Regions from separate parts of the Aliihoeflea sp. PC F10.4 genome, predicted to be linked through region 1. Evidence: predicted binding sites of a transcription regulator. Region 1 holds the regulator's gene; the other holds the start of a gene.
What was found. The regulator PhoB, encoded in region 1, activates phosphate uptake and scavenging genes when phosphate is short. The targets are predictions, from matches to a motif close to TGTCATNNANCTGTCAT.
Positions count from the first base shown of each region.

Region 2: a site for PhoB is predicted at 3,960-3,976, ahead of ACX82Z_RS17310 (1-acyl-sn-glycerol-3-phosphate acyltransferase). Genes of this name have one in related genera too.

Region 1 covers NZ_JBTSWH010000001.1:4,282,086-4,289,181, forward strand. Annotated here, with positions in the region: gene ACX82Z_RS21510 (substrate-binding domain-containing protein) at 1-473, shown strand, start outside; gene pstC (phosphate ABC transporter permease subunit PstC) at 666-2,036, shown strand; gene pstA (phosphate ABC transporter permease PstA) at 2,039-3,406, shown strand; gene pstB (phosphate ABC transporter ATP-binding protein PstB) at 3,442-4,254, shown strand; gene phoU (phosphate signaling complex protein PhoU) at 4,278-4,985, shown strand; gene phoB (phosphate regulon transcriptional regulator PhoB) at 4,985-5,671, shown strand; gene ACX82Z_RS21540 (ROK family transcriptional regulator) at 5,695-6,933, opposite strand; gene xylF (D-xylose ABC transporter substrate-binding protein) at 7,081-7,096, shown strand, end outside.
Region 2 covers NZ_JBTSWH010000001.1:3,437,290-3,444,385, forward strand. Annotated here, with positions in the region: gene ACX82Z_RS17295 (YggS family pyridoxal phosphate-dependent enzyme) at 1-655, opposite strand, end outside; gene leuS (leucine--tRNA ligase) at 749-3,376, shown strand; gene lptE (LPS assembly lipoprotein LptE) at 3,363-3,914, shown strand; gene ACX82Z_RS17310 (1-acyl-sn-glycerol-3-phosphate acyltransferase) at 4,017-4,913, shown strand; gene ACX82Z_RS17315 (LutC/YkgG family protein) at 4,923-5,591, opposite strand; gene ACX82Z_RS17320 (LutB/LldF family L-lactate oxidation iron-sulfur protein) at 5,588-7,024, opposite strand; gene ACX82Z_RS17325 ((Fe-S)-binding protein) at 7,024-7,096, opposite strand, start outside.

The sequences.
Region 1 (7,096 bases):
TGACCGCAGGCTGCGAAGAAGCCGGCCTGCCGGAAATGGAAGACGAAGCGATGGAAGCGGCCTGCACCACGCTGCGCCAGGACGTCGTGATCGAAATCGCCGGCGACTATACGGAGACGCTTGCGCGCCTTCAGTCGAACGCGGATACGATGGGCGTGTTCGGCCTGTCCTTCTACGACCAGAACCGCGACACGCTGAAGGTCGCCACGATCTCCGGCGTCGAGCCTTCGCTTGAAACCATCGCTGCCGGTGAATACCCGGTTTCGCGTCCGCTCTTCTTCTACGTCAAGGGCGAGCACATCGGCGTCGTTCCGGGTCTTGAAGAGTATGTCGCGTTCTTCCTGTCCGACCAGATGGCCGGCGAAGGCGGTGCGCTCGAGGCTGCCGGCCTGATCCCGGCTCCGGCCGAGGAAACGGCTGAAGTTCAGGCGAACTTCGACGCCCGTGAGGCGATCACCGCCGACCAGCTCTAAGCCGAAGGGCTTGGGACAAGGCAGAAGGCCCGTCGTCGATCGGGCCTTCTGCTGCTTGAGCATCGGACCGAAAAGTGGAATCCGGTTTTCGGAGCAATCCGATGCTCAATTAAAATGTTAGAGCGTCCTTTGTGCGTCTGAAAAGACGCACGGCGCTCCAAGGGAATTCGCGGATCAAGCGGAGACTTCGACATGAATAGCTGGATGGTGGCGCTTCTTCTTCTGGCCGTCCTCAGCCTTGCCTACCAGCAGGGTTGGTCATTGAGCCGCAGGCTGGCGACGCCCGAAGGCCGCCTGCACTCCCGCCCCGCCTATCACGGTTCGCTGGTCGCCATATGGACGATCGCACCGGCCCTTCTCATCCTGGGGCTGTGGGCACTTTTCGGCACCTCCGCCTCCCGTGCCTTCATCCTCGCAAACCTGCCGGCCGAGCTCGTCGATCAGGGCGGCGGGGCGCTGCAGACGACGATCCAGCGCGTCTACGCCATCGCCTCAGGCTTCGGTGTGGCGGGCGAGGTCCAGCCTTTTGAGGCAGCAGCTGGCGAGGCTCTGCGTCGCTTCCAGCTGATCGCGTCCGCGACTGTACTGGCTGCCGCGGCCGCCTTTGCGGGCGTATCGCTCTATTTCGCCCGTCGACGTATAGCGACCCGGCTTCGGGCTCGAAACGAGGTCGAGCGGCTGGTTTCCTATCTGCTTTTGGCCTGCTCCGGCGTCGCGATCCTGACGACGCTCGGCATCGTCCTGTCGCTGGTTTTCGAGGCGGCGCGCTTCTTCACCTTCGTCAGCCCGATCGACTTCTTCTTCGGCACCGTCTGGAACCCACGCTTTTCCACGACGGGTGCGGGCAGCGGTCAGTATGGCATTTTGCCGCTCCTGTGGGGCACGATCATGGTCGCCGGCATCGCCATGTTCGTGGCGCTGCCAATCGGCCTGATGACGGCGATCTACCTGTCGCAATACGCAAAGCCGCGCGTGCGTTCCTTCGTCAAGCCGATGATCGAAATCCTCGCCGGCATTCCCACTATCGTCTACGGTTTTTTCGCGCTCGTCACGGTTGGTCCCGCCCTCGCGTCTTTCGGCGCATCGATCGGCGTCGATATTCGCGCCACCTCCGCGCTGACAGCCGGCATCGTCATGGGGATCATGATCATCCCCTTCATCTCCTCGCTCTCCGATGACATCCTGCGGCAGGTGCCGCGTGCGATGATCGACGGCTCGGTCGGGCTCGGCGCGACCAAGTCCGAAACGATCAAGCGCGTAGTGCTGCCCGCAGCGCTTCCCGGCATCGTCGGCGCGTTCCTTCTCGCCGTCAGCCGGGCTATCGGCGAAACGATGATCGTCGTTCTTGCGGCCGGTAACAGCCCGTTCCTGCGTGCCAATCCGGGCGAGCCGATTTCCACCGTTACGGTCACCATCGTCAACCAGTTGACAGGCGATCAGGATTTCGCCTCTCCGCAGTCGCTCGTCGCCTTCGCGCTGGGTCTCACCCTTTTCGTGATGACCCTGTTCCTCAACATGGCCGCCCTCTACATCGTCCGCCGCTTCCGGGAGCAGTACGAATAGCCATGACCGATCTCAGCCAGAACACCTCCCCGATGGACGGTTCAGCAGCCCGGCTCAAGCGCATCCGAGAGGGTCTTGGAAAGCGCCACGCCCGCGAAAAGCGTTTCCGCTTCTACGGCATTCTTGCCATTGCTGCGGCACTGACCTTCGTCGCCGTCCTGTTCGTGATGATCCTTTCGAAGGGCCTGCCGGCGTTTCAGCAGGCGACTTTCACGGTGCCGGTCACCTTTTCCGAGGAACTGATCGATGTCGGCCCGAGGCCCGCGCGCGAGCAGGGGCAGTCGCTTGCCGACCTGCGGGCGGCAGACCTTCGCTGGCAGCGTGACGTGACGCTTCTCAACTGGAACCGTGTCGTCGAGGAAGCCGTGCGCAGCCTCGTGCCGGATTCCGAAATCAGCGCGCGCGACCTGCAATCGCTGATCGACAGCGCCGAGCGCTTCAAGCTGCGCGACGCGTTCATGGCCAACCCGACATTGCTCGGCCGAACCGTCGACATGCAACTGCTCGCCTCGGCCAACGCCGACAACTGGCTTAAGGGCAATATCGACCGCGATCTGCCGGACGCTCGCCAGCAATTGCCGGCCGACGCGCGCGCGCTCGCCGACGAGCTTTACGCCGATGGCCATATCCGCATGGCGTTCGCCTGGCACATCTTCACCAATACGGATTCGCGTTCGGCACCGGCCAGCGCCGGTCTTGCCGGCGCGTTCATGGGTTCGCTCTACATGATGCTGGTGGTGATCGTGCTCGCCGTGCCGATCGGCGTCGCCAGCGCGATCTATCTGGAAGAGTTCGCCCCGAAGAACCGCCTGACCGACGTCATCGAGGTCAACATCAACAATCTGGCGGCGGTGCCATCCATCGTGTTCGGCCTTCTGGGCGCGGCGGTCTTCATCAATTATTTCCGCCTGCCGCTTTCCGCACCCATCGTCGGCGGTCTCGTTTTGACGCTGATGACGCTGCCCACCATCATCATCGCGACACGCTCGGCGTTGCGCGCCGTGCCGCCGTCGCTGAGGCAGGCCGCGCTCGGTCTCGGCGCGTCGAAGACGCAGACCGTCTTCCACCACGTTCTGCCCGTTACCTATCCGGGCATCCTGACCGCCACGATCATCGGTGTGGCGCAGGCGCTGGGAGAGACCGCACCGCTGCTTCTCATCGGCATGAACGCTTTCGTCGCCTCCATCCCCGGTTCGCCTTTCGACCAGTCCACCGCCCTGCCGGTCCAGATCTATCTTTGGCAGGGTAACGAGAACCGCAATTTCTTCGAGGCGCGCACATCGGCCGCAATTATCGTGCTTCTGGCGCTCATGATCAGCCTGAATGCGATCGCCATCTTCCTTCGCAGCCGACTGGAGCGCCGCAAATGACCAACATCGCCAAATCGGAGAACACCGACATGAACATGTCTTCCGGTGCCATCGTCGACGCCGCCAACGCTTCCAGGAACCAGAAAGCTGCAAAAGCGCGCGTGACGGCGCAGAACGTCAATGTCTTCTACGGACAGAAGCAGGCGCTGTTCGACGTCTCAGTCAACGTGCCCGACCGCTCCGTCATCGCGTTCATCGGTCCTTCGGGTTGCGGCAAGTCGACCTTCCTTCGCTGCCTCAACCGCATGAACGACACGATCGAGGGTTGTCGCGTCGAAGGCGACATCAAGCTCGACGGGCAGGACGTCTACGATCCGAAGATCGACGTGGTGGAACTGCGCGCCCGCGTCGGCATGGTGTTCCAGAAACCGAACCCGTTCCCGAAGTCGATCTTCGAGAATGTCGCGTACGGTCCAAAAATCCACGGCCTTGCTTCCAACAAAAGCGAACTGGAAGAAATCGTCGTCACCAGCCTGAAGAAGGCGAGCCTCTTCGAGGAGGTGAAGGACCGTCTGCACGAGCCGGGCACGGGACTTTCGGGCGGCCAGCAGCAGCGCCTGTGCATCGCGCGCGCCATCGCGGTCTCGCCGGAAGTGATCCTGATGGACGAGCCGTGCTCCGCGCTCGATCCGATCGCGACCGCCAAGATCGAGGAACTGATCGACGAGTTGCGCGCCAATTACACGATCGCGATCGTGACGCACTCGATGCAGCAGGCGGCTCGCGTGTCGCAGCGCACGGCGTTCTTCCATCTGGGCCTGCTCGTCGAGGAAGGGCCGACGGAAGCGATCTTCACCGCGCCGAACGACAAGCGCACGCAGGACTACGTCACCGGCCGCTTCGGCTGACCGGACGGGGAGAGGGCAGGACCATGGGTGGACATATCGTAGCCTCCTTCGACGAGGAACTCGGCGAGATCGACCGGCTGATCCGCGAAATGGGCGATCTGGCGCAAAGCATGGTGTCTGCGGCGACGAAATCGCTGCTCGACAACGATGTCGCGCTCGCCCAGCGCGTCATATCCGACGATATGTCGATGGACGACCGACAGCGCCAGATCGACGAACGGGCCATCACGCTGATCGCCAAGCGTCAGCCGATGGCGCAGGATCTGCGTGCTGTGGTCGCCGCTATCCGCATGGCGAGCGATCTCGAGCGTATCGGCGATCTTGCGAAGAACATCGCAAAGCGCGTCAACGCGGTCGGTTCGGGCGTCATGCAGCGCAAGTTGTCCCATTCCATCGATACGATGGCCGGGCTGGTGCGCGCGCAACTGGCTGGCGTCATTGAAAACTATGTCGGGCGCAACGCCGACGTGCTTGTCGATCTGCGGGCGGACGACGAGCATATCGACGTTCATTACACGGCCGTCTTTCGCGAACTTCTGACCTACATGATGGAAGACCCGCGCAACATCACGCCCTGCACGCATCTTCTGTTCTGCGCCAAGAATCTGGAGCGCATCGGCGACCACGCGACGAATATCGCCGAAAACGCCTATTACATGATGGTCGGCAAGCAATTGCCGGTCCATCGCCCCAAGCTCGACGAGACATCGATCTCGGGTGATCCGCGATGATGGCACCGAAGATCATGGTGGTGGAGGACGAGGAGGCGCTGGGCGTTCTTATCCGCTATAATCTCGAAGCCGAAGGTTATCAGGTCGAGACGATCATGCGCGGGGACGACGCCGAAATCCGGCTTCAGGAAACGGTGCCCGATCTTCTCGTTCTCGACTGGATGGTGCCGGCGGTTTCCGGCATCGAACTTTGCCGCCGGCTGCGGATGCGACCCGAGACGGAGCGCTTGCCGATCATCATGCTGACGGCGCGCGGCGAAGAGAGCGACCGGGTGAGAGGGCTTTCGACCGGCGCGGACGACTATCTGGTCAAGCCGTTCTCGACGCCCGAATTCGTCGCCCGCGTGCGCGCGCTTTTGCGCCGGGCAAAGCCGGAAGTGCTTTCAAGTGTGCTCAAGGTCGGCGACATCGTGCTCGACCGCGAAGCGCATCGCACCTATCGCGGCCCGCATGAAGTTCATCTGGGGCCGACCGAATTCCGGCTGCTCGAATTCCTGATGCAGCATCCCGGCCGCGTATTCTCGCGCGGGCATCTGCTCGACAGTGTCTGGGGTGAGACGAACTATATCGACGAGCGAACGGTCGACGTTCATGTCGGCCGCCTGCGCAAGGCGATCAATCCGAACGGAGCGCCGGACGTGATCCGCACGATCCGCGGCGCAGGCTATTCGATCAACGAAAGCTGACCTGTTTCAGGCCGGAAGCTGCTCTACCCTGCCGTTTCCTGCATGGCGTTGACGTAGCCCGGCGCGAACAGCTCGTTGTCTACGGCCTCAAGCGCCTTGCGTGCGCAACCCTCCCGTATCAGCGGCATTTCGTCGGCTTCCAGATCGAACGAGATCACCGCGTCGTGCTGGCCGCCAGCAGTCTGTGCGATCGCCTCGCGGATCGCCGGTTCCATGATGTCGAAAGCGTGCGTTCCCGGCCCCACGACCGCAACGGGAGCAGGGTCGATCAGCGCGAAGAGAGACCCAAGCCCATATCCCAGCGCTTCGCCCGCCCGCATGAAGGCCTCGCGCGCCGGGCCGTCTTTTTGCCGTGCCTCGCCTGCAAGCTGCAACATGGTCTCGCGATCGACATCCGCATCGGGTTCGCACTCGTCCTCCTGGCCTTTCGATGCGCGAAGGATCGCATAGTTTCCCGCATAAGCCTCGACGCAGCCATGGCGGCCGCATCTGCACAAGGCCCCGTGCGGCTTGTAGACCATGTGGCCGAATTCCCCGCCCGACGAATAGGCGCCGGTGAAAAGCTCGCCGCGCAGAACAAGACCCATGCCGATGCCGTTCGACAGGAGGATCGTCACGAAATTGTCCCGATACCGTTCCGGCTCGCGGGCCCGCAGCGCAAGCGCGATCATGTTGCAGTCGTTCTGCACGGTGACGGGGAAGCCGAACCTGGTTTCGATGAAATCGGCGAAGGCGATGCCGCTATGCGGCGTAATCGGTGTCCACAAGAGCGTCCGCCCGCCCGAATCGATGATGCCCTGAATGGCCATCGTCATGCGCATGATTTCCGATGGATCGCGCGCGGCGTCGCCAAGCACGCCCTTGATGATCGTGGATACGGCCTCGATCAATTCCTCGCGGGACGCCGTCAGCGTCGACAGGCGTTCATGTCGCTCGCACACGGTGCGGCCCGCATAGTCGATCACGCTCGCCGAAAGCGTGTTGAGAAGCAGAACGACCGCGAGCACCGTTCCCGCGCGAGGTTCCAGTTCCAGCGAGACCTGCGGACGCCCGCGCCGAACCAGTTCCCCGCCCGAGCCCTTTGCCTGCCGCAGAACGCCTTCGGCGATCAGGTCGGAGGCGATGGCGGAAATCGTCGAATGGCTGAGCCCGGTGCGGGTCGCAAGTTCGGTGCGGGAAGGCTGTCCGTCCCGGCGAACGGCTGCAATCACAAGGGCGCGGTTGCGCTTGCGCAGATCGTCGTGGCGTACGCCCATTGTCATCGAAACGATTCCTCCTGAAGGCGTCTTGATGCACCTTTCAAAGGATATTGACACGTCGGAAATGGTGAGTCATTCTTTTTTTCGAGGCTCGAAAAAAAGAGCCTCCCCAACTGAGGAGGCGCCGTTCACGGCGCAGGGAGGAACATCATGAAGACTTTCACAA
Region 2 (7,096 bases), 840 kb from region 1:
TGCCGAATATCGCCGAGCCAACGCGAACGGAAGTCGCGCCGAAGGCAATCGCCGTCTCGTAATCGCTCGACATTCCCATCGAGAGCCTCTCGACGCCAGCCTCGCGCGCCAGTTTCTCCAGAAGCGCGAAATGCGGGCCGGGATTCTCGCCCGCAGGCGGGATCGCCATCAAGCCTTCGATGGCGAGGCCATGGATTTCGCGGCAGCGCGCCACGAAAGCGACGGTCTCGCGCGGGTCGATGCCGGCCTTCTGCTCTTCAAGCCCGGTATTAACCTGAACGTAGAGGCGCGGGCTTTTGCCCTGCCGTTCCATTTCCTTCGCCAGTTCGGCGGCGATCTTTTCGCGGTCCACGGTCTCGATCACGTCGAAGAGCGCGACGGCCTCCTTCGCCTTGTTGGATTGTAGCGGCCCGATCAGATGGAGCTCGATGTCGGAGAACGTTTCGCGCAGTTGCGGCCACTTGCCCTGCGCTTCCTGAACGCGGTTTTCGCCAAAGACGCGCTGGCCCGCTTCGAGGACAGGGCGGATCGCATCGGCGTCGAACGTCTTGGAAACGGCGACGAGCGTGACGGAGCCGGCAGTGCGGTTTGCTTCGCTTTCCGCTTTTCCAATGGCTGCCTTTACCTCGGCAAGGTGGGCGGCGGCATCAGTCATCAGCTTCCCATTTCATCATTTAGTTGAATTCAACCGCGATCCGTGGTGAACACCCGGACGAATTCCCGCACCTTATCCGGTGAAAAGCAGGCCATGGCAACCGAACGATACAATCCGCGCGCATCCGAACCGAAATGGCAAAAGGCCTGGGACGAGGCGAAGCTCTTCGCCACGCAAAACGACGATCCACGCGAGAAGTATTACGTCCTCGAGATGTTCCCCTATCCGTCGGGCCGCATCCATATGGGCCATGTGCGCAATTATGCGATGGGCGACGTCGTCGCGCGCTACAAGCGGGCCGCCGGCTACAACGTCCTGCATCCGATGGGTTGGGACGCGTTCGGCCTGCCGGCCGAGAACGCCGCGCGCGACAACAAGGTCAATCCGCGCGACTGGACCTATGCCAATATCGAGACGATGAAGGGTCAGTTGAAGACGATGGGCCTGTCGCTCGACTGGGCGCGCGAATTCGCGACCTGCGACCCGAGCTACTACAAGCATCAGCAGAAGATGTTCACGGACATGCTGGCCGCCGGGCTGGTCGAGCGCCGCGCCGCCAAGGTCAACTGGGACCCGGTCGACATGACGGTTCTGGCCAACGAGCAGGTGATCGACGGGCGCGGCTGGCGCTCCGGCGCGCTGGTGGAACAGCGCGACCTGACGCAATGGTTCTTCAAGATCACTGCGATGGCGCAGGATCTGCTCGACGGCCTCGATACGCTCGACCGCTGGCCCGAGAAGGTCAAGCTGATGCAGTCGAACTGGATCGGCCGTTCGGAAGGGCTGCAACTGCGCTGGAAGCTCGACCCGGCAACGGCACCACAGGGCGAGAGCGAATTGGAAGTATACACGACCCGTCCCGACACGATCTTCGGCGCGTCCTTCATGGCGATCGCGGCCGATCATCCGCTGGCGAGAAAGGCGGCCGAGACGAACCCCGAGTTGGCCGCCTTCATCGAGGACATCAGCCATCGCGGCACGTCCGCGGCCGAACTGGAAACGGCCGAGAAGAAGGGCTTCGACACCGGCATCCGCGTCGTCCACCCCTTCGACGAAAGCTGGACGCTTCCGGTTCACGTCGCCAATTTCGTCCTGATGGATTACGGCACGGGCGCGATCTTCGGCTGCCCGTCGGGCGACCAGCGCGACCTCGACTTCGCCAACAAATACGGCCTGCCGGTCGTGCCCGTCGTCATGCCCGCCGACGGTAATGCAGCTACGTTCCAGATCGTCGACGAGGCCTATACCGACGACGGCGTGATGATCAATTCGCGCTTCCTCGACGGCATGACGCCGAAGGACGCGTTCGAGGAGGTCGCCTCGCGGCTGGAAAAGACCGATCTTGGCGGTCGCCCGCAGGCTGCGCGCAAGGTGCAGTTCCGCCTGCGGGACTGGCTGATCTCACGCCAGCGCTACTGGGGCTGTCCGATCCCGGTTATCCATTGCGATGCGTGCGGATCGGTGCCGGTTCCAGCCGATCAACTCCCGGTCGAACTGCCCAACGACGTGTCCTTCGACCGGCCCGGCAATCCGCTCGACCACCATCCGACATGGAAGCACGTCAAGTGCCCGTCCTGTGGCGGGGATGCGCGCCGCGACACCGATACGATGGACACCTTCGCCGATTCCTCGTGGTATTTCGCACGCTTCACCGATCCGTGGAACGAGACCGAGCCGACGAGCCTCGACTATGTGGATGGGTCGAAGGGCTGGCTTGCCGTCGATCAATATATCGGCGGCATCGAGCATGCGATCCTGCATCTTCTCTATTCGCGCTTCTTCACCCGCGCGATGAAGGCGACCGGCCATGTGAATGTTGTCGAGGAACCGTTCGCGGGCCTCTTCACGCAAGGCATGGTCGTTCACGAGACCTATAAGGGTCCAAAAGGCTGGGTCACGCCTGCCGAAGTGAAAATCGAGGAAGCCGACGGCACGCGCCGCGCGACCTTGCTTTCCACGGGCGAGGACATCGCGATCGGTTCGATCGAGAAGATGTCCAAGTCGAAGAAGAACGTCGTCGACCCCGACGACATCATCGCCTCCTACGGCGCGGACACGGCCCGCTTCTTCATGCTGTCCGATTCGCCGCCGGATCGCGACGTGATCTGGACGGAAGCGGGCGTCGAAGGCGCGCACCGTTTTGTGCAGCGCGTCTGGCGTCTTATCTCGGAAGCCGCCGAGGCTTTGGCCGGCGTCGCCCCGAAGGCCACTCAGGACGGCGAGGCTGCGGCGATCTCGAAACTGGCGCATAAGACCGTCAAGGCGGTCGGCGAAGACATCGAACGGCTCGGCTTCAACAAGGCCGTCGCGCGGCTTTACGAACTCGTCAACGCGCTTGCTCCACGCCTTCAGGGAATTGGCCCGGCTGACGCTGCCGAAAAGGCTGCTCTGCGTGAAGCGGTCGAAATGCTGATCGCGATGATCGCGCCGATGATGCCGCATCTGGCCGAGGAATGCTGGGCGGCAATCAGCGGCGACGGCATGGTCGCCGAGCGGCCGTGGCCGGCTTTCGACGCGGCGCTGACCGTCGATGGCGAGATCGTGCTGCCGGTCCAGATCAACGGCAAGAAGCGCGGAGATTTGACAATCGCGCGCGACGCGGATCAATCTGCCGTCGAGGCTGCGGCGCTCGCTCTCGACTTCGTGCAAAAGGCGCTCGAAGGCAAGTCCCCGCGCAAAGTCATCGTCGTGCCGCAGAGGATCGTGAATGTCGTTGCCTGATACCGTCCGTTCGCGCCGGCTCGTCACCCTTGCGGCGCTGCTTTCCTTCGTTGCGCTTGCGGCCTGCACCGTGCAGCCGCTTCACGGAAATCCGACACCATCTTCACCGGGCGGAACCGTCAGCGCGCAAATGGCGTCTGTGGGGGTCGCACCTGTTGGGAACCGGGTCAGCCAGGAGGTGCGCAACCATCTGATCTTCCTGCTTTCGGGCGGGGCGGGCGAGCCCTCTGCACCGCAGTATAATGCCCGGCTATCGGTTTCCGTCTCGGATGCGGCCGCCTTGTCGATCCAGAGAGGACGCGACGACGAGCCGACTGCCTCGCTGGTCACCGTGACGGTGAGCTACGTGTTGACCGATTCGACAGGCCGCACCGTCGGTCAGGGACGTCGTTCGGCACAGGCCCCTTATGACGTCTCGGCACAGCAATTCGCCGCATTGCGTGCATCGCGCGACGCCCAGAACCGCGCCGCCCGCGAAGCTGCCGAACTCGTGCGGCTGGCGATCGCACAAAACCTGTCGCGCATTGCTACACGATAGCTGATCGGTGGGAACTTTTTGTTACCAAAGGCATTCTTGTCAGAATGTCATGCGCACGTCATGCCAGTGGGCGACACGACGATGCATGGCGGAGTGCACAGAATGAACTCTCGGCAAACGCCGTACAGTATTAGCTCGCTCGTCACGCATTTCCTTGCTTCAGGAAAGCCGCGCGACCACATCATAGACCAGTTGATAGCGGAACGGGCGACGCGGCTTTCGCAGAACTTCGCCTGGCCCGCTTTGCGGCCGCTGATCTACCGCTATTTCGATTACGATCTGGCTGTCGCGATGGCAGACGAGATCGCGCCTTTGTCCGGTCTTGAGGCGTTCGATTTCCTCAACCGGCTTCTGGCTCTCGATGTCTCCGTCACGGGCCGGGAAAACATTCCGAAGACCGGTGGGTTCGTTCTCGCGCCAAGCCATCCGACCGGCATTGCCGATGGTGTCGCGGTCTATGAGCTGATGAAGCCGATCCGCACGGATCTTTCCATCTTCGCCAACCGCGATGCACTGCGCGTTGCGGCGGGTTTTCGCGACGTGATCATTCCCGTCGAGTGGCGGCAGGGCGAAAAGACGCGTTCGAAGAGCCGCGACACGCTCGAAATGACTGCGCGTGCCTTTTCATCGGAGCGGGCAGTCGTGCTCTTTCCATCCGGGCGAATCGCCTACTGGAACCAGAAGAAGCTGACCGAGCGTCCCTGGCAGCCGAGCTTCGTGGCGCTAGCACGGCGCTACAATGTGCCGGTGGTGCCGGTTCGGATCACGGCGCGCAATTCGGGGCTTTTCTATCTCCTGTCGCGCTATTCGAACGAAATGCGCGACATGACGATTTTCCACGAGCTTTTGAACAAGAAGCGCAAGCCGTTTTCGATCACGGTCGGAAAGCCCGTTTCGCCCGATCTTCTGGCAGGCGACGCCGCAGAGGTCGCCGCGCTTTTACAGACGCACACGATCGACCGGCTTGCAACCGAACCGGATGCAGAATTTTCGCGTTAGAGCTTTTGTCTATCCGCCGACAATGAAGACATGCAGCGCACGCGGTCCGTGCGCGCCGAGCAGCATCTTCTGCTCGATGTCGCCTGAGCGCGACGGCCCGGTGATCATGTTCAACGTGCGCGGCATCAAGCCCTTGCCGAACTTGTCGCGAATTTGCGCGAGGACGGTTTCCAGATCGCCGGCAACATCCTTCGCATCGACCACGACGAGATGATGCTCGGGCAGGAAGTTCACCGTCGTCGGATTGTCCGCGCCCGAATGAAGCACCAGCGTTCCAGTCTCAGCGATGGCACCGAAGGCATGGCTTAGTCCGGTCTCGTCGGTTCCGTCGGACGGGCCGCTTCGCACTTCGAGCGCAGGTTGGCTCGACCAGTCTGCGCCCCGCAGAAGCGCGTCCTCGCCCATGCGGATCGAGGCCGGCAGGTTCTTCGAGCGCAGATAGGATGCCACCGCCACCGGCAGGTCGGCATGGGAGGCAAGACGCTCCGTCGTCGCGAAGACCTTTTGCGCCTGCGCTTCAAACAGATCGATACGGGCGGCGTCGGCCAACTTGCCCCGTTCGGGAATGATGCCGCGCGGTGCACCGCGAAGGCGTTCCTCCACGACCGACTTGCGCTCGCCCGCGCCCGCCTTCAGCGAAGCGCGCACCTTGTTGAGGATCGCATCGCGCGCACTCATCGCGTCGCCTCCTGCTTCAGCGCCTCGCGCTGCGCCCATTGCTGCATGAAGGTCCGGCCCTCGGGAGCCGGCATCTCGCGATATTTCGTCCAGCCGCCGGCAAAGGGCAGCCATGAAAAGCGGTGCTTCATGCCGCTAAGGGCGGAAAGCGCGGGAATGCCGAGCGAGGCGAAGAACCGATAAAGACGCGGGCGCTTTGCGAAGAACGCCCAGCTTTTGAGGCCATAGCGCGCAGCAGCGGGGTTCAGTCCACGCTCGAATTCGCGCTCGCGCCAGTGCCGCATCATCTTTGGCAGCGGGATGCGCATGGGGCAAACGCTCTCGCAGCGCCCGCAAAAGGTCGAGGCGTTAGGCAGATGTCCGCCCTTGTCGACGCCGATCAGCGACGGCGTCAGCACCGCACCCATCGGGCCGGGATAGACCCAGCCATAAGCGTGCCCGCCGACGGCGTGATAGACGGGGCAATGGTTCATGCACGCGCCGCAACGGATGCAGCGCAGCATCTCCTGAAACTCGGTGCCGAGCATGGACGAGCGGCCATTGTCGAGCAGGACGACGTGGTATTCGTCCGGCCCGTCCGGATCGCCCTCGCGCCGACCGCCGGTCGACACCGTCGTATAGACGCTCATTTCCTGTCCCGTCGCCGAGCGCGCCAGAAGCCGAAGAATCTGCGCGGCATCCTCCAGCGTCGGCACGACTTTCTCGATCGAGGCGATGACGACATGGATGCGCGGCAAAATCTGCGTCAAGTCGCCATTGCCTTCGTTGGTTACGATGATCGACGAGCCGGTTTCGGCGACGAGGAAATTTGCGCCCGTAACGCCGAGATCAGCCTTGAAATATTCGGCGCGCAGAACCTCCCGCGCTTCGGTCAGAAGCTTCTCGTGCTCGACCAGTTCGCGGTCGGCCGGCAGATGGGTGTGGACGCGGCGGAAATCCGCCTCGATCTGCTCCTTGTTCAAATGCACGGCCGGCGCGATGATGTGGCTCGGATGCTCACCGCGAAGTTGGATGATGTATTCGCCGAGATCTGTCTCGACCGGACGCACGCCGGCGTCTTCCAGCGCGTCGTTGAGCGCGATCTCCTCGGAGATCATCGACTTGCCCTTGGTGACCGTTTTCACGCCGCGCGACTTGCACAGATCGAGGATGATGTTGCGCGCGTCTTCAGCCGTTTGCGCCCAGTGGACATGGCCACCGGCCTTCGTCACCTTCTCCTCGTAGGCTTCGAGGTAGAGGTCCAGATGGGCGAGTGTGTGGTCCTTGATCGCCTTGCCATTGTCGCGCAGCGCGTCAAACTCCGGCAGCGCGTCGACCGCTTTCTTGCGCTTGTCGATGAAGCCGGCGCGCACGTTGCCGAGCGCCTTTTGAAGCTGCGCATCCGACAGCGCCTCGACGGAATTCTTCTTGAAGGCGGGAGATGTTATCTGCATCAGAGTTTGCCTCCGATCGGCGGCTGTTCGGTCATGCCGGCCAGAACCTCGGCAACGTGCCGAACCTCGATG